DNA from 2 places in the Paenibacillus sp. JDR-2 genome. Region 2 is predicted to be linked to the other one. Evidence: riboswitches for the same ligand, from Rfam matches in the RefSeq annotation. Region 2 holds a riboswitch; the other holds the start of a gene.
The links. Region 2 has a riboswitch for ZMP and ZTP ahead of PJDR2_RS24665 (IMP cyclohydrolase). Riboswitches for the same ligand answer to the same signal wherever they lie in the genome.

Region 1: linked by a shared signal. The riboswitch ahead of PJDR2_RS04615 (bifunctional 5,10-methylenetetrahydrofolate dehydrogenase/5,10-methenyltetrahydrofolate cyclohydrolase) and the one ahead of PJDR2_RS24665 (IMP cyclohydrolase) in region 2 are both predicted to bind ZMP and ZTP.

The regions. Positions count from the first base shown of each region.
Region 1 is NC_012914.1:1,064,877-1,072,148, forward strand. It holds gene PJDR2_RS04600 (response regulator) at 1-1,224, shown strand, start outside; gene PJDR2_RS04605 (beta-galactosidase) at 1,250-3,256, shown strand; gene PJDR2_RS04610 (cyclodeaminase/cyclohydrolase family protein) at 3,341-3,979, opposite strand; gene PJDR2_RS04615 (bifunctional 5,10-methylenetetrahydrofolate dehydrogenase/5,10-methenyltetrahydrofolate cyclohydrolase) at 3,980-4,834, opposite strand; ZMP/ZTP riboswitch at 4,918-5,002, opposite strand; gene PJDR2_RS04620 (CapA family protein) at 5,136-6,194, shown strand; gene PJDR2_RS04625 (hypothetical protein) at 6,268-6,693, shown strand; gene PJDR2_RS04630 (ABC transporter ATP-binding protein) at 6,748-7,272, opposite strand, start outside.
Region 2 is NC_012914.1:5,622,328-5,629,599, reverse strand. It holds gene PJDR2_RS24680 (NUDIX domain-containing protein) at 1-98, shown strand, start outside; gene PJDR2_RS24675 (phosphotransferase) at 235-1,233, shown strand; gene PJDR2_RS24670 (hypothetical protein) at 1,505-2,149, shown strand; ZMP/ZTP riboswitch at 2,275-2,352, shown strand; gene PJDR2_RS24665 (IMP cyclohydrolase) at 2,403-3,122, shown strand; gene PJDR2_RS24660 (hypothetical protein) at 3,172-4,293, shown strand; gene PJDR2_RS24655 (GNAT family N-acetyltransferase) at 4,397-4,846, shown strand; gene PJDR2_RS32125 (hypothetical protein) at 4,938-5,489, shown strand; gene PJDR2_RS24645 (MBL fold metallo-hydrolase) at 5,939-6,667, shown strand; gene PJDR2_RS24640 (TetR/AcrR family transcriptional regulator) at 6,694-7,269, shown strand.

The sequences.
Region 1 (7,272 bases), 2.6 Mb from region 2:
GAAAGGCGCGAGAACGAGAAGCTGGAAGGACTACGCAGCGGCTTCCGGGAAAGCTTCCCTTTCCTCAAGGAATATGCGCTCAGCCGGCTCGCCTTGACCGAAACTCCTCCGTACGATCGGCTGCTTAACAATCTGATGCTTAGCGATATTTCCTTCCCTCTGCCGTTCTTTGGAGCGTTAATCGTGCAAATCGACAACCTGCATCTGGTTCAACAAAGGTTCGGCAGCGTGGATATCGAATTGTTCAAATACGCGCTCAAAAATATTGCCGAGGAGACGTTTGCGCCGTTATGCCGCTGCGCCGCCTTCGAGCATAACGACGACGTGGTGCTGCTGATGAACGCGGAGGAATGGCTCGACGCGAAGCTGCTCCTGCCTTACGCGGAAGCCGTTCAGCATAACGCGGAAGGCTATCTCAAGTTTACCGTCTCGGTGGGGATTGGCAGCTTTGACCGGGATATCCGGCATTTCCGCCCTTCGTTCCAAGAAGCGGAGAAGGCGTTAAACGCGAAATTTTACGAGGGCAGCGCAAAAATCACCGATTACCTGGAAGCGGCGGAGGAAGAGGATTTCACGCATACCTCTTATCCGCTAGAGAGCGAGAAGGCCGTTCTTCAGGCGATTGTAAAAGGAGAAGAAGCGTTGATTCGCGGCAGTTTGCAGGACTTCCTCGCTTCGCTGCAGCCGGAGAGCTCCTCGAAGGAGAACGTCAGCAATTCGATCTATGCGCTTTATTTCGCTCTCTACCGGGATTGCATTGAACGGAATGTCAATGTAATGGAGGTGTTCGGCAGCGGTCTGAATGAAATCCCCCGCATGATGGCCCGTTCCGGCCTGGAGCATATTGTGGCAACGCTGACGGATACGGCGCTCAAAATCGCGGATCAGCTGTCGGCGCGCAAAAACGGCAACAAGCTGTTCGAGTCGATACTCGCTTACGTTCATGAGCATTTCCGGCTGGATATCAGCCGGGAATCGGTTGCCCGCGAGGTGTACGTAACGCCGGGTTATATCAGTTATTTGTTCAAGCAGCAGATGCAGACAAGCTTTATCGAATATCTTCACCGCATTCGCATCGAGTATGCTTCCCGTCTGCTTAAGGACCCAAGCCTAAGGATCTCGGATATCGCTCACGAATCCGGGTATCAGGACGAGAAATACTTTTTCCAGGTGTTCAAGAAGCATACCGGCATGACGCCAACCCAATACCGCAATAACTTATAAAACCTTTGACAGGGGAGAGATGACGTTGAACAAGCTGTTCTATGGAGTAGCCTATTACGACGAGTATATGCCTTACGAAAGATTAAGCACGGATATTGAGATGATGAAGGAAGCGGGGATTAATCTGGTCCGCATCGCGGAATCGACCTGGAGCACGCATGAGCCGCAAAACGGCGTATTTGATTTCTCCAGCGTGGACCGCGTGCTGGATGCCATGCATGAAGCGGGTATTCACGTGATTGTCGGAACGCCAACCTACGCGGTGCCCACCTGGATGGTGAAGGAACATCCGGACGTACTGGCTGAGACGCCGGACGGACCGGGCCGCTACGGGGCGCGGCAGATTATGGACATTACGAACCCTTCGTATTTGTTTTATTCCGAGCGTATTATCCGCAAGCTGATCAGCCGGGTATGCGGGCATCCCGCCGTTATCGGTTATCAGGTAGATAACGAAACAAAGCATTACCGGACAAGCGGTCCTAACGTACAGCTTCGCTTCGTTAAGTATATGAGGGAGAAGTTCGGTACGGTAGAGCGGCTGAACGAGGAATTTGGCCTCGATTACTGGAGCAACCGGATTAACAGCTGGGAGGACTTCCCGTCGGCTGTAGGTACGATCAACGGAAGCCTTGGAGCGGAGTTCGCAAGATTCCAGCGGCAGCTCGTGACCGATTTCCTCGCGTGGCAGGCATCCATTGTGAACGAGTATAAACGTCCGGGTCAATTCGTTACGCATAACTTTGATTTTGAATGGCGGGGTTATTCCTTTGGCGTTCAGCCGGACGTGGACCATTTCGAAGCGGCGAAGGCGCTCGACATCGCGGGCGTTGATATTTATCATCCGTCGCAGGATGATCTCACCGGGAAGGAAATTTCCTTCGGCGGAGACTCGACCCGATCGCTGAAAGGGATGAACTATTTCGTGCTGGAGACGCAAGCCCAAGCGTTCCCGAACTGGACGCCTTATCCGGGCCAGCTGCTGCAGCAGGCATTCAGCCACTTGGCTTCCGGCGCTAATATGGTCGAATATTGGCATTGGCATTCCATTCATAACTCTTTCGAAACGTATTGGAAAGGCCTGCTCAGCCATGACTTGGGGCCAAATCCGACTTATAACGAAGCCAGGATTGTTGGCCGCCAATTCGCCCGTTTGTCGGACAAGCTGGTTAACCTCAAGAAGACGAACCGCGCTGCCGTCCTAGTGAGCAACGAAGCGTTGACGTCTCTCGACTGGTTTAAGCTGCCTGGCGGAGAGGTCCGTTACAATGATATCGTCCGTCTCATGTACGACCGGCTGTACGAGATGAATATCGGCTGCGATATTTTGCATCCGGGGTCTATCGAGCTGCTGGGCAATTACGATTTGATCGTTGTGCCGGCGTTGTACGCTGCATCAGGCGAGCTTCTTGAGGCTTTGAACCGCTACGTCGAGAACGGCGGCCATGTCGTATATACGTTCAAGAGCGGTTTTGCGAACGAGCATATTAAGGTGCGGACGGGCGCTCAGCCAGGCCTCATCGAGAAAGCTTGCGGCATTCGTTATTCGCAATTTGCGGAGCCTAGCAAGGTGTCGCTGAAAGGGAATCCGTTTGGCGTTGGGGAGTCTGACAATAACGTTGAGGTATGGATGGAGCTGCTTACGCCAACTACGGCGGAGGTGCTTGCTTGGTACGATCATCCGCATTGGGGACAATACGCGGCGATCACGACCAACCGGCATGGCGAAGGCGTCGCAACCTATATCGGCTGCCTGCCAAGCGAAGCGGCTGCCCGCAAAGTGCTGGAGGGAGCATGCCGCGAAGCGGGAATTTGGGGAGTCGACCAGGAGCTTCAGTTCCCGGTTATCGTTAAGACGGGGACTAACGAGTCCGGCAAAACAATCCGCTATTATTTCAATTATTCGGATGAACCGCAATCCTTCGTCTATCCTCATGGAGACGGCGCCGAGCTGCTCGGTGACCTCGGGCTCCGCTCGGGTGAAACGATTGAGCTTGAGCGTTGGGGCGTAGCGATAGTAGAGGAAGCTTAAGTAAAAGGGCTGTTCCTATAAGTCATTAAGTTGACTAAGGGACAGCCTCTTTCTTTTCAGCTACATTGGATTTCGTATGGAAAATTAATTTAGGATGCGATTGCGGGTGATTTGCAGGGAACTGCTTTTAAGATCCTGAATCTCGTTCATTAGCAAAGCCACTTTGTCCGAATACAGCCGTTTCAGCTCCAAGTCCTTTAACGAGGCAAGATTGATCTCGATCGTCAGCAGTGCAGACTGCGCCGCGGCTTCGAACAAGATTGCTCCAATCCCCAGATCGGAAATGACGTTTTTGTTAGAAGAATCCGCAATGCGGTGGGTAAAGGCCAGACCTTCCCGGCACACCTCAATGAGGCGTAGTGGAACATCAATCGCTTGAATCGCAGCTTGGTGAAGCGCGTTTTTGCGTATAAGTTTCTCTTCATCCGAGCTCTTAGGGAGCTTGAGCGCATCCATGTATCTATTAAAAGAAGAGATATCCGCCTGAAGCAGCTCTTCGCATTCTGCCGTTGATCGACGCATCTGCTCTATGACTTCAGCGATAGCAGATTGAATATCGGCGAATTTATCTCCCTGAGTCAAGTTCCCGACCATTGAAGTCATCGAAGCTCCAAGCGCAGCAATCAATGCGGCTACGCTTCCTCCACCCGGCGTAGGATTGGAGCTGCCGGCTTGCTGCAGGAAATGGCGGATGGAAACATCCCACGTCATTGTTGTCGTCATTTATTTGCGCTCCCCGAATTGAAGCTCAATAGCCTTCATTAGATTCTCGTACAGGATAGCCGTTGTTAACGTTCCGACCCCGCCAGGTACAGGGGATACCGCCGCTGCGCTTGATTGAACGTCGATTGCTACGTCGCCAACCATTTTACCCTGCGGCGTTTCATTAATTCCGGCATCGATAATAACCAGATCGGAATGAACCATATTTTGCTCAACGATATTTGGACGGCCAACCGCGACAAAGGCGATTTCGGCATGGCTCAGATGGGAAGCGATGTCCGGCGTGCGCGAATGACAGACGGTTACGGTGGCGTTCTCGCGCTGAAGCATATGGAACAGCGGGAGTCCGACGGTTTGGCCGCGTCCGACGAGCGTTACATTCTTGCCTTCGAGCGTATAACCGTAATGCTGCAGAAGCCGGATGCAGGATTGCGGAGTGGCCGGATAGAGACCGCTGTCACCCGTTACCGTAGCAAGCTTGTTAGCAGGCGTAACTCCATCCACGTCTTTCAGCGGGGAGATCGCCTTCTCAATCGTGCTCGCCGACAGGTGCCGGGGCAGGGGCAGTTCTAGCATTATGCCATGAACGGATGGATCGTTGTTTAGCCGATTAACAAGCTGAAGGATCTCTTCTTCCGCAACCTCTGCCGTGAACGCGTGGAGAGTAAAAGCTACGCCCAGCTTCTCGGCAATTTTTTGCTTGGCCCCGGCATAATAGGCCGATGCGGGATCTCCTTCGACCAGAATGGCCGCCATACGAGGCTGGATCCCGTTGTGCTTCCACTTCTCCACCTTTGTCCGGATTCCTTCGTATACCTGATCTGCTGCTTCCTTCGCTTTCAAGAGTTTTGTCATTCCAATCCCTCCATGCCATTTTGTTCATGAACGAAAAAAAGTATCCGCGGAAGGCTCGCGAAAAAACGCGAGTCTATCCTCAGATACTTTTCCCAGGCGAACGGAACGTCCAATCTGCATGCTCCCTCGTGGTTGATTCCACTTTTTTCGCCAGTCGCATACAACGTTATTTTTCTTACTGTATCAAAAGTTTGAACGAAAGAAAAGCCTTTCCCTTCTAGTAATCTATTTCTTCCTTCCGGCATACACATTAGTAGTCTTGGTTGGAAGATACATAGATTCCATGGAGGGTACGATGCGAATGACAGTGCTTAAATACGTTATGGCTTTGCTTCTTTTTCTGGGCTTTAATCTGGAGGCGGCGGGCAATGTGACGGCGGTAGCCTCCTCTGCTTCGGCACAGCCGGCAGCCACAGAGGACAAGCCGATCGAGATCAGCTTTGCGGGGGATATTTTGCTGGACGGGAAGGTTGCGGCGAATATAGAGAAGTATGGCGTGAATTACCCGTTTGAGAAGGTACGCAGCCTATTATCCGGTTCGGACATCAGCTTCGCCAATCTGGAGACTCCGGTCTCGACACGCGGTCAAAAGGCGATTAAAACGTACACCTTCCGTTCCGCGCCCAAAACGCTGCAAGCGATCGTTAACTCCGGAATCGACGGAGTATCCGTCGCGAATAACCACACGCTCGACTACGGGGTGGACGCGCTGACCGACACGATAGATTATCTGGACGAATACAAGATTGGCCATACCGGGGCCGGCAGCAATATCGACGAGGCATTCACCGCTTATTCCAAGAAGGTCAACGGGAAGAAGGTTGCGATCGTTGGCATCAGCCGGGTGCTCTCGGGCCCAAGCTGGTACGCGGGGAATAACAAGGCGGGTATCGCCTCGGGTTACGATTTCGATACGATGATGCGTTACGTCAAGAACGCGGTTAAATATTCGGACATAACGGTCATCTATATCCACTGGAATAACGAATACCAGGATTACCCGGAGGATTATGCGAGAACGTATGCGAAAGCTTTTATCGACGCGGGGGTAGATGCCGTAATCGGCAGCCACAGCCATTGTTTGCAGGGCATCGAGACGTATAAGGGCAAACCGATCTTCTATTCCCTCGGCAACTTTGTATTTACCCCAACGCAGCGCTCGAACAAAGCGTACGACTCCATGATTGCTACCCTGACGTTCGACGGGGATAAGGTGAGCAGTAAAATCACGCCGGTGAAAATCGATAACACAAGACCTATTCTGCGGGAAGAAGCTTATAATGAAACGACTTATTCGAAGCTCAACAAGATTTCTTTCAACGTAAAGGTTAACAAGGATGGGACGGTATCTGCAAAATAACGGCAAGAAAAGGGATTAAAAGCCCCTTGGCGAATTATTGTCCGACGGACAAAAATGCCAGGGGGTTATGTTTTTGAGAATCGGTAAGTCCAAATCCAAATCCAAATTCAGATTTTGGATCTTTTTAGCCTTGTTCATTATTACGGTTGTTGTCATTAATGTCGTGTCCAAAAATGCCGATGGAACCAGTGTAGCCGTCTCAACCGTAAAAACCGAGATCAACGGCAAGCTGAGCTTGAAGATCGGCTCGCTGAAGGGGAATTACAAGGTAGACGATTTCTCCGTCGCGGAAGCGGGGCCGGTAAGCATTCCTTATGAGGCGTCTTCGGAAGAGGGCTCGTTTATCCTCAAGGTCAGCCATGATGACGAGACCGTTTGGGAGAAAACCGTAACTTCCAAGGAGACTGGCAACATTGAGTTTGAAGCAATAAAGGAACGCTACAAAATCACAATCGAAACCGAATCGGCGAAAAAGCTTGTTATCAAGCTGTCGCGGTAAGCTTAATAGAAAAGGCCCCCGATCCATTCCGATCGGGGGCCTTGCTGTGTGTTGTTACATGGCTTCCATCTTCTGAGCCGTGTACAGCTTGTAGTACCGGCCGCGCTGAGCCATCAGCTCGTCATGCGAGCCGGCTTCCGCGATGCCTTTGTCGGCTACGTACATAATCCGGTCGCAGTTCTTAACCGTGGACAGACGGTGCGCGATAATGAACGAAGTCCGTCCCTTAAGCAATTCGTTCAGACCCTTCTGGAGCAGGCGCTCGGTCTGGGCATCAATCGACGAAGTAGCTTCGTCGAGAATAAGGATGCGCGGATTCGCGAGCAGCGTGCGGGCGAACGAGATCAGCTGACGCTGTCCTTGGGAAAGCTTCGAACCGCGTTCGTTTACCTCGGTCATATAGCCATGCTCGAACTCGCGGATGAAATCGTCCGCGCATACGGTTTTGGCTGCGGCAATAATCTCTTCTTCCGTTGCGTCCAGCTTGCCGTAGCGGATGTTGTCCATTATCGTGCCGGAGAAGATAAAGCTGTCCTGAAGCATAATGCCCATCTGACTGCGCAGCGACTTCAGCGTCAC
Region 2 (7,272 bases):
TATTATTTTGGAATTTATCTGATGATATCGCCTACGTTGATGAGGTCGATAAGGCAGCTATTAGATGGTGCATGTCGTTCAACAAAAGGGAACATTAGTTTGATGATTCCAGGGAGCAGTTTGCCGCCGCGGCAGCTGCTCCTTCTTTCGTTAAGCGATATGGCAGGACAACGTAATGGCTACAAAGAAATTGTATTATACAAATTGGTAGATGATGTGGGAAGGTGAATAAGAATGGATCCTTGTCAAATAGAAGCTCTATGTAATGAATTAGGGCTTGGTGATATAACAATTGCCCCTACTGCGGTATCAGGTGGTTTATTACATCGCATGTATGCAGTTCAAACCACCTCAGGTAGATACGTAGTCAAAGCATTAAACCCAGAAATTATGGCCAGACCAACAGCCATGCAAAACTTTATCAGATCCGAACTCATTGCTAATAGGGCTTCAGACTTTGTACCTGCTCTTCCGGCTAAGACTTTTAATGGTCATTCTATTCAGCAAGTAGGTGAGCAATTCTATCTCGTATTTGAATGGATGGATGGAAAAAGCCTTAAGCCCAGTGAAATAAATTCGAATCATTGCAAGATAATGGGTAGCATTCTTTCCTCTTTACATAAGGGGGATTTCTCAGACCTTGGAATAGTTAATATTCCGCCTGAAGATCGGGGGCTAACTGACTGGAACTTTTATTTGGAAAAAGGGCAGGAGAATAATGCCGAGTGGACCAGCTTATTATTAGAAAACACTCCAATGCTTAACGAATGGAATCTCGAAGCTATAAATTCAGCTAAGCAGTTGTTAACGAGTATGGTCATCAGTCATGGTGACCTAGACCCTAAGAATGTTTTGTGGAATGACAAACCAATCCTTATTGATTGGGAATGTGCTGGCTATAGAAACCCTAAACTGGACTTAATTGAAACGGCAATTTATTGGTCTGAGAATGAATCGGGAGAAATTGATCACGACAGGTTCTTATCTTTTATAGATGGCTATAGAGGAACTACACAAACCCATATCCATGCAAACTGGAGAATGATACTGGCAAATAGCTTTTTAGGGAAGTTGGACTGGTTAGAATATTGTCTGAAGCGGTCTTTATGGATTGATTGTACAGATCCAGATGAACAGAAATCCGGGACAGAACAGGTTGCAGGGACCATTCTAAATATTAAACTTTATGCAGAGAAACTTAACGAAATTGAACGTTGGCTGCATGAGATTTAGTTGACTTGATCCATTACTCTAACGGGAGACTTTAGTTCAATACAGAACAACAGCAGCCGGCGTATTACGTTCGGCTGCGTTTTTGTTGAACTAAAGGGCAGTTTAACGTAGTGGATCATATCAATGTAAGGGTATTCACAAATGGATAATATTGTGGGAAACTGTTATAGAAAGGCGGTGTAGAAATGCCGGCAACTTGGACAGTTAGTGCTACCAGAATGAGAATTTCCCCCTTGTAAGAATTAATCTTAAACAAGGGGATGTTAGAACAATGAGAATTTCAGATCGATTATTAAGAAATTACCTGGATCACGTTTATTGGATATGTGGGGGACCTTGCGGTGGCAAAAGCACTATGGCGAAGTCGCTAGCCTCAAAGTGGGGAATGAATTATTATTCTTCAGATGACCATACCTATGAATATCAATCAAAAGCTAACCCACAGGATCATCCGGCAATTTTGAGGCACTTTATCGATTGGGAGTGGTTCTTTTTAGGTCGTGGGAACGATAGAAGTCATTGGTTAAATTCAGTCTTTGATGAAAGTGTTGAGTTCATCATATTGGATTTATTACAAACGGGTAAAGAGAAGCCAATAGTTGTAGACACTTTTATGGAGCCAGCTTTTTTAAGGGAGATATCTAACCCCAACCAAGTTGTTTATTTGTTTGCAGAAGATGAACTAATTCGATCAGAATATTTAGACCGAGACCACCTGAGAGGCATGGAGGATTTGTTTCCCACTTTATCTGAACCGAAACGGGCTAGAGAGGAAACACTAAACAATGTTGTTAAAGCCTCAAATCACTATCTGCATCAAGCCAAGCAGTATGAATTAAAGTGGCTAACGAGAACAGTTCAATCAAATAAAGACCATATGTTATCGGCAATTGAAAAGCATTTTGGTCTGTCCTGATTTGTTGAAGCGACTACTTCATTAAGTGGTCGTCTTCTTTTTATTAAACTATCGGGTAACGTTAGTTTATGAAAACAATGCATTGAAAAGTGTTGAGAGAAATTGGTATTATGAATATAATTTAGAGTCTTATATGTGACTGGCGGAGCATGGGGATCCATGAGGAAGCATATAAGTTAAAGCCGTACGCCTGGGCAGAGGTAAGGGGGATTCCCCTTACCTCTTTGTGTTTATTCGAGAGGAGCAGATGCAGATGAACAAACTTCAACACGCTTTGTTTGAGAATCCTTATCCCGGAAGAACGCTTATTGTAGGTATGACTCCTTCAGGATCGCATTATGTACAGGTGTATTGGATTATGGGAAGAAGCACGAACAGTAGAAATCGAGTATTTGAAAGAGAAGGTTTTAGTATAAGAAACAAAGCCTTTGATCCTGCTCTAGTGGAGGACCCTTCGCTCATATTTTACTATCCTATTCGGCATTGGGATAACGTACACATTGTCTCTAATGGTGATCAAACTGAAACTATTTATGAAGGATTAAAGAATTACAGGTCCTTTTATGAATCATTAATGCTTAGAGAGTTTGAACCCGATGCTCCCCACTTTACCCCAAGAATCTCAGGTATAATTAACACAGATCTTAAGCAATACAGCTTATCAATTCTTAGAACACAAGACAACGACCATTCAATTTGCATACGTAACCTCTATCAATACAACCGTTTCAAGAAGGGAATAGGTCATTGTATATATACCTATAGAACGGAACTGGATGGTGTACTTAAACCATTCGAAGGTGATCCAATTGAAGTACCACTCTTCGATTCAATTGATAAAATAGCAGACTACTATTGGGAACGTATTAATTCTGAGGACAAAATTGCATTATTAGTAAAATTTGTTGATGTACAGAATCAGGAAATAAACTTAATAATTCGAAATAAGCATTCCATAAACGAGGAACGTTAGTGGAAACCTAATACTTACAAAAGACTATATTTTAGGGAGCAATAAATTAATGTCTATTACAATAGAAACATATATAAACTTAGCTTTAGATGCACAGGAGAACTTCTTATCTTATAAAAAACGGAGTGAACTACAAGTTAGCCGGTGGGAATTTACAGATGGAAAAAGATATTCTCCATGTCCATATTGGTTTGAGCGAAACCAGCAGCCAGTGGGGAGAGTTACAGAGGGCCAAGACGAAACTTCTTATGGGAAGGACGAAAACGGTCTGATTTGGGTTTCTCATCAAGATTCTTTAATTAATGTGGTGGCTTATTATGAACACCTAGAATCTCGGTTGATTATTAGATCATATAATGACGGAAAACTGGTTTCTATTGAAGATATTCTCTATGAAAAAGGTCGACCGATTCGTTATATAGAATTTAACTGCAGGAATGGTTTAACAATAGAGAATACAATCTGTTATGAAGAGAATTATAATTATAATAATGAAGCACTAGTAACTATAAAGGCTTTAACATATCAATCAAATAAGCTCTCTGTTACAGTGCAATACAATTTGTTTTATGACCTTGATGGACAGCTGGATCGCATAATTGATCAGTCTGGGATACTTATTTATATCTACTTGTCTCAATATCAAGCGGAAATGCTTTATGAAGAAGTATGTAGGGAACTTCCTGATGCAATTAAGCAAGTAATAAAGCAAATTGCCCAAAAAACTCAAACAGAAAAAATTTGTTACCTAAACATATATGCAACTGGGGATCCTTACACAACAGCAGATGCAATTTTCCATCCAGCACTTGAACGAATACGAATTGATCAACTTAATAATGGTGCTTCTCTGTACTCCATTTGGAACGTCGGTAATCACCCCATTCGTTATCAGGCTGGAATAGATGAAAAATCTATTTTAAACAAAATGGTTATGCTTTATCTCCATTGGTCACTACAGGATTGGGACTGGCATATCCGTGCGTATAAGATTTGGTTCGAAGCAATTATGAAATGTAATCAAATTGATTGGAGCAAGCTAATTTATTGTACTGATGATTTCATTATTGTGTTCGATGATGGGGAGCTAGATTTACCTGGTGGAGACTTGGCCAAGTTTGTACCAACTTACAAGCTGGATTTACTTCGAACAAGGGCACTCACAAAATAGAAGGTTTTGAACTAACGGGGAACGATAGTTCAACAACAAAAAGTGAGCAGACCACCGCGGCGCTGCTCTTTTTTCCATTGACTAAAGCAGGAGGGGTGGTTAAGTGAATGGTATTATCGTCACAAAAGTTAGTCATTTAGAAACCTCTAAGGTAATGCGACTCATTGAAGAAAGTACGAACGAAGGATTTCGTCACATCAAACGATTAGTGGCCGACTATGAAGCAGGAACCAATAAATTTGGCGGGGACGGGGAAGCGCTCTTCATCGCTATTAAAGACGGCGATATTGTTGGGGTTTGCGGGTTAAACCAAGACCCTCTCGCAGGTAGTAAAGCAGTTGGTCGTGTTCGTCGCCTCTATGTCTTACCAAGTGTCCGTCGATTCGGGATAGGACGCTTGCTGATGGATTCAGTTATTATAGAGGCTAAAAAGTACTTTCAGATGCTTGTATTAAAGACAGATAACCCAAATGCAGATTTATTTTATCAATCTATAGGATTTTTTGTTAAGGCTGATTCGGAAAATTATACTCACTTTGTGAAATTCAGCTAACGGAGAACTTTAGTTCAAAACAAAAAAACCGACAGCAGATCAGATATCCGCTGCCTATTTTTATTGAAGTAAGGGCAGGAAAATTACAATTATGAAAATATTTTGGAATGATATTGTCTTAGGAATGAGGGGCATTATGAGGAAACGTCATATCAGGCTATTCGTCGCTCTGGTTTTTGTGCTTTTTCTTGTTTCATGTACATCGAGGGGGCAAAAAATGCTCTCGGACGAAGTGCTGATCCAGAAGGTGAAGGAAGATTGCTCGGCATGGTGCCAAGATGATAAAGATCTTATTATTGAAGTAAGTGGATATGACGAGAGAGACCATGTCATGGTAGGAGTACGAAAAAAGAGCAATAATCAGCCTGAAGCCGGATATCACTTGGACCCCGTTACAGGAGAAATTACGAGAAAGTACATTTTAGACGGAGAGTTGGAATCAATCGAAAATGGGGTGAAAGAATCTTCTTCCCAAATAACCGACGTGACTTTTTCCAAGATCGATGATCTAAGTTACAGCAATGAAACATCAAACCTTCTAAGTGTAACCACGGAATTGAAAGAGATTGCGAGATATCGGGGGAGTTTGATAACACTGTTCGGTGATCCTGTAAGAGTCGGAAAACTCCGAAGATGCCTTTAATTATATGATTCAAGCGCAAAGAAGCGACGGGAGTAAGTGGATCTTAACCGCATATCAAGGTCCATCCGGATTTGCAATCGGTGGGACAGGGGAAGCAGAGTTGAGTCATGAGATGGCCTATTTGCTTATGCAAAGGCTCGCAGCGACGGCACCAACTGATTTTGAGAAAAGAGGAATTAGATACTCCGATTCAAAAGATACTTATATTTATGGTTGTCAGAACGGTGAGTGCTATGTGGAATAATATGTCTCAATAGAGCTAATAACATGGTTGCGCTAACGAGGGAGCTCAATACAACACGACGGCAATTGACTTGTTGGTAAGCTGCCGTTTTTTATTATAATTATTGTTGTTATACTTTTGGGCTAAAAACTTCTTGCAAAAACTAATGGTATTAGTTATTATAAAACTAATGATATTAGTTTATGAGCGAAGGTGGTTAATTAAAATGAGAATGACACGTCATGAACAGGTTTACCAGCTTACTTTTATGCCAAAAATGTTTCCGGTGAATTGTTACTTGGTGGAGGAAGAGAAGAGCCTGACGCTAATTGATGCTGCAATGCCGGGTAACGCCGAGGCTATTCTGCAAGCAGCAAAGCAAATCGGCAAACCTATTACGCGTATTGTTCTGACCCATGCTCATAGTGATCACATCGGAGCTTTGGATACGCTTAGGAAGCAGCTGACCGATGTTACGGTATATATTTCTGCCCGTGATTCGAGACTGCTTAACGGTGACCGCTCGCTTGACTCCAACGAGCCGGAAACGCCGATTCGGGGCGGCGTGCCTAAGCCGGGCAAAATCGCAACGCGCCCGGATGTGCTTCTCCAGGATGGAGACCGCGTAGGTTCCCTGCTGGCGATTGCGACGCCGGGCCATACGCCGGGTTCGATGTCTTTTCTCGACTCGCGAAGCCATGCGTTGATTGCGGGAGATGCTTTTCAGGTGCGCGGCGGAATAGCGGTAAGCGGACAGGTGCGCTGGAAGTTTCCTTTTCCTGCAATGGCGACCTGGAATAAGATCGAATCGCTCCGCAGCGCAATGAAGCTGCTGAAGCTGAAGCCATCCTTGCTGGCTGTCGGTCACGGGGATTTGATTGTTCTGCCGGAAGCGATGATGGAGTTGGCCATTCAGAATGCTTCCCGCAAGCTTGATGCCGTAATTGTTCATTAGAAATCATTGGAAAGGGAGAATAGACCATGTCACCAAGAATAGGATTGGATCTGCCAACCATCATACAAAAGGCTGCCGAGCTGGCGGACGAGAACGGACTCGAATCCGTTACCCTCGCCTCGTTGTCCCAGAAGCTTGGCATCCGTTCTCCTTCTTTATATAACCATGTGGACGGATTAAGCGGACTTAAGGAGAAGCTTGCCTTGTACGGACTCAAAAATCTGCATGACAGGCTGCTCCGCGCCGTTGCCGGAAGATCGGGCGATGATGCCGTCTTTGCCATAGGGCTTGCTTATATCGGATTCGCGAGAGAGCATCCGGGCTTGTACGAGGCAACGCTTCCGGCTCAGCAGACAGAGGACGCGGAGCTGATCAAAGTAAGCGAAGAATTGATTCAGCTCATTATTACGGTGATGGACTATGCGTATAAGATGAAGCAGGAGGATACGATCCATCTCGTCAGAGGCTTCCGCAGCTTTATGCATGGTTTCGCAACGTTAGAGAGAAGCGGAGGCTTTGGGCTGCCGGTAAATCTGGACGAGAGCATTCAGATTGTGCTTAAGGTCTATTTGGCCGGCATCCGGGAGCAATTCCGTTCTTAAATC